Regions from separate parts of the Streptomyces seoulensis genome, predicted to be linked through region 1. Evidence: riboswitches for the same ligand, from Rfam matches in the RefSeq annotation. Region 1 holds a riboswitch; the other holds the start of a gene.
What was found. Region 1 has a riboswitch for S-adenosylmethionine ahead of thrC (threonine synthase). Riboswitches for the same ligand answer to the same signal wherever they lie in the genome.
Positions count from the first base shown of each region.

Region 2: it holds a riboswitch for S-adenosylmethionine, as region 1 does, so the genes downstream of both, HEK131_RS07140 (aminotransferase class V-fold PLP-dependent enzyme) here and thrC (threonine synthase) in region 1, are expected to answer to the same signal.

Region 1 is NZ_AP025667.1:407,104-409,299, forward strand. Features, by position in the region: gene HEK131_RS02000 (glucosyl-3-phosphoglycerate synthase) at 1-883, opposite strand, end outside; SAM riboswitch class I at 1,074-1,231, shown strand; gene thrC (threonine synthase) at 1,249-2,196, shown strand, end outside.
Region 2 is NZ_AP025667.1:1,552,306-1,554,501, reverse strand. Features, by position in the region: gene HEK131_RS07140 (aminotransferase class V-fold PLP-dependent enzyme) at 1-891, opposite strand, end outside; SAM riboswitch class IV at 1,074-1,190, opposite strand; gene trpD (anthranilate phosphoribosyltransferase) at 1,301-2,196, opposite strand, start outside.

The sequences.
Region 1 (2,196 bases):
CCACCGAATACGTACGCGGCTCGAAACCCTCCACCCCCCGCTCGAACTGGGTCAGCGCCGGCCGCACCAGGTGCCCGCGCGCGAGCCGGAGCTGCGCGGTGCGGTAGATCGCCGCCGCCATCCGCCCGAGCGCCTGCCCGTCCTGGTGCCGGTGCTTGCGCACCCCCACGTCCACCTGGGCCAGCGCGTCCAGCCCGACCAGATGCAGCGAGTCCACCAGCATCCCCAGCTCGACCCCGTACCCCACCGGGAACGGCAGCCGCTCCAGCAGCGAGCGGCGGGCCGCGTACTCCCCGCCCAGCGGCTGCACGAACCCCGCGAGCTGCGGCCAGTGCATGTTCAGCAGCGGGCGCGCCATCAGCTCGGTCACCCGGCCGCCCTGCCCGGCAGCCCCGCCCAGCGGACGGTCGTACATCGCCTTGACCAGGTCGATCCCCGGATCGGTGAGCAGCGGGCCCACGATGCCGAGGACGAAGTCGGAGGAGAACTCCTTCAGGTCGGCGTCCACGAAGGCCACGACGTCCCCGCTGGTCGCCAGCAGGGAGCGCCACAGCACCTCGCCCTTGCCGGGCACGGCGGGCAGCCGGGGCAGGATCTCGTCCCGGTGCACGACCCGCGCGCCCGCGGCGGCCGCCACCTCGGCGGTCGCGTCGGTGGACCCGGAGTCCACCACGACTATCTCGTCCACCAGCGGCGCCTGGGAGACCAGGTCGTGCCGGATCACGGAGACGATCTCCCCGACCGTCTCCTCCTCGTTCAGCGCGGGCAGCACCACGGACACGCGCTGCCCGGAGCGCTGCTTGGCGGCCAGGACGCGGTGCAGCGGGCGGTCGGCCACGGACCAGGAGCGGGTGGCCAGCCAGCGTTCGGTTTCTTCCAGCATGGTCTGCGGCTCCTCACTGTGGGGACGTGTCTGCACGGACGGCCGGTGCGGCCGGTGCCGGGGCCGGTCCCCGCCTGATCCATCTCGCGGTTCGGACGACACCTTCAACTCTCCTGGCCTTCGGTTACAGTCTTGAACAACGCCGATGACCATCGCATGTCGAGGCCAGATGGCGTTCACAACCGAATACCGCTCATCCAGAGGGGCAGAGGGAAACGGCCCGATGAAGCCCCGGCAACCCTCCAGCCGGTCTCCCGTGCGCGACACACCGCCGCACGCGCGAGGCTCCCGGCTAGGGAAGGTGCCAAATCCGTCTCACGGCGAGATGCGTCGTGAGGAAGATGAGGAGAAAGGGCCTCGCCTCCATGGCTGTGCAGACCGTCGCCACCCCCACCGTAGATCTCGGCCCCGCCGCCGCGCTGAGCTGTCGCGAGTGCGGACACCGCGTCCCGCTCGGCCCCGTCTTCGCCTGCGAGGAATGCTTCGGGCCGCTGGAGATCGCCTACGACTTCTCCGCGTACGACACCGAGAAGCTCCGGACGCGCATCGAGTCCGGCCCGGCGAACATCTGGCGCTACGCCCCGCTGCTGCCCGTCCCCGCCGACGTGGCCGGCAAGCCGAACCTCAACCCCGGCTGGACCCCGCTGGTCAAGGCCGACCGCCTGGCGGCCGAACTCGGCGTCACCGGCGGGCTGTTCGTGAAGGACGACTCCGGCAACCCGACGCACTCCTTCAAGGACCGCGTCGTCGCCCAGGCGCTGGAGGCCGCCCGCGCCTTCGGCTTCACCACCCTCTCCTGCTCCTCCACCGGCAACCTGGCCGGCGCGGTCGGCGCAGCCGCCGCCCGCGCGGGCCTGCGCTCGTGCGTGTTCATCCCGCACGACCTGGAGCAGGGCAAGGTCGTCATGGCCGCCGTCTACGGCGGCGAGCTGGTCGGCATCGAGGGCAACTACGACGACGTGAACCGCTTCTGCTCCGAGCTGATCGGCGACCCGGCCGGCGAGGGCTGGGGCTTCGTCAACGTCAACCTCCGGCCGTACTACGCCGAGGGCTCCAAGACGCTGGCGTACGAGATCTGCGAGCAGCTCGGCTGGAAGCTGCCCGACCAGCTCGTGGTGCCGATCGCCTCCGGCTCCCAGCTCACCAAGATCGACAAGGGGCTGAAGGAGCTGATCGCGCTCGGCCTGGTCGAGGACAGGCCGTACAAGATCTTCGGCGCCCAGGCGGAGGGCTGCTCGCCGGTGTCGGCCGCGTACAAGGCGGGCCACGACGTGGTGCGGCCCCAGAAGCCGGACACCATCGCCAAGTCCCTC
Region 2 (2,196 bases), 1.1 Mb from region 1:
GTAGGCGCCGATGACGTTGGGCGACCCCGCCTCGTGCCGGGCGGCGCCCTCGTGCCACTCCACCTCCAGCCCGCCGTCCGCGCGCCGGGCCACCGTGCGGCTGGCGCCGCCGCCCGCGAGGTACGGCTCGGCCGCGGAGAGCCAGTCGGCCCGCCCGGCCAGCACCCCGGAGCCGAAGGGCGCGTACAGCTTGTGCCCGGAGAACGCGATCCAGTCGACGTCCAGCTCCCGCACGCTCACCACCTGGTGCGGCACCAGTTGGGCGGCGTCCAGGACGATCCGCGCACCGTGGGCACGCGCGGCCGCCGCCAGCTCGCGCACCGGCCACAGCTCGCCGGTGACGTTGGAGGCGCCGGTGACGCAGACCAGCGCGGGGCGGGCGGTGTCGCGGGCGGCGAGGGCCCGCTGAAGCGTGCGCACGGCCGCGCCGGGACTGCGCGGGGCGTCGAGGAAGGTTACGTCGGCCTCGCGCCAGGGCAGCAGCGCGGCATGGTGCTCGGTCTCGAAGACGAACACCTCGCACCCGGCGGGCAGCGCGCGGGCCAGCAGGTTCAGCGAGTCCGTGGTGGACCGGGTGAAGATCACCTGGTCGTCGTCCCGGCAGTCGAGGAACTCCGCGACCGTGCGGCGGGCGTTCTCGAAGAGCTCGGTGGAGAGCTGCGAGAGGTGCCCGGCACCCCGGTGCACGCTGCCGTAGTACGGGGCGTAGGCGGCGATGTCGTCCCAGACCCGCTGGAGGGCCGGGGCGCTGGCGGCGTAGTCGAGCGCGGCGTAGCCCACCTCGCCCCCGGTGACGAGCGGCACGGTGACGTCCCGGCCGAGCACGGGCAGCGGGGCGGGCAGGGCCTGGGTGGCGGTGGGGGCAGGGGCGCAGGCGGTGCTGACGGACATGGCTGAACTCCCGTGAGGCAGGCCGGAGTCACCGCGCGGGCAAGGGCATGCGGGCGCGGCGCCGGAGGACGCGGAGAAGAGAGGAAAGGGGTGTGCGGAGGCGGGGCTCGGCGGCCCTAGCGCATTCGCTTGCTCACGGAAGAAAGCTCCCTCGTACGACCAGGACCCCTGGCTCTTCGAGGGGTCCGCGCTTGCCGTGGACCTCGTGGACCACGGCCTGGTCCTCACCCGGAGCACCCCGCCACGGACGGAGGGTTGCCGGACAGCCGGCCGGGGCCGCATGGCTGTCGCTCATGACCTGAGAGGGAAGCTAGCCGGGCTGATCGTCCGGCGCAACCGGCGTCCGGATGCCGGAACGCCGAAGCGGCGGGGAGCCACCGCTCCCCGCCGCTTCGGAAGAACCGGACCGCTACCGGTTGCTCGAAGCCACCCACCGCTCCAGCGTGCGCGCGGCCGCCCCGGAGTCGATGGACTCGGCGGCCCTGGCCATGCCCGCCCGCAACTGCTCGGCCAGCGGCTCACCCGTCGGGTCCAGCGCCACCAGCGCGGCCGCCGAGTTCAGCAGCACCGCGTCCCGCACCGGCCCCGTCTCACCCTCCAGCACCCGCCGGGCCACCATCGCGTTGTACGCCGGGTCTCCCCCGCGCAGCGCCTCCACCGGCACCAGCTCGATGCCGACGTCACGCGGGTCGAAGACCTCCTCGGTGACCTTGCCGTCGCGCACGATCCACACCCGCGAGGGCGAGGTCGTGGTCAGCTCGTCCAGACCGTCCTCGCCCCGGAAGACCAGCGAGGAGTTGCCGCGCTCGGCGAAGACGCCCGCCACGATCGGCGCCATGGCGAGGTTCGCCACGCCCACCGCCTGGGACCGCACCCGCGCCGGGTTGGTCAGCGGACCGATGACGTTGAAGACCGTACGGATGCCCAACTGGCCTCGGGCGGCGCCGACATGACGCAGTGCCGGGTGGAACTTGACCGCGAAGCAGAAGGTGATCCCCGCCTCCTCCGCGACCTCGGCGACCCGCTTCGGCGTCAGCTCCAGATTGACGCCGAGCCGCTCCAGCACGTCCGAGGAGCCGGAGGCGGAGGACGCGGCCCGGTTGCCGTGCTTGATGACCTTCGCCCCGGTGCCGGCGACCACGATGGAGGACATCGTGGAGATGTTCACCGTCTTCGCGCCGTCGCCGCCGGTGCCGACGATGTCCACGGTCCGGCCGGGCACCTCGATCACGTTGGCGTGGTCGTACATCGCCCGGACGATCCCGGTGATCTCCTCGACCGTCTCGCCCTTGGCCCTCAGGGCCA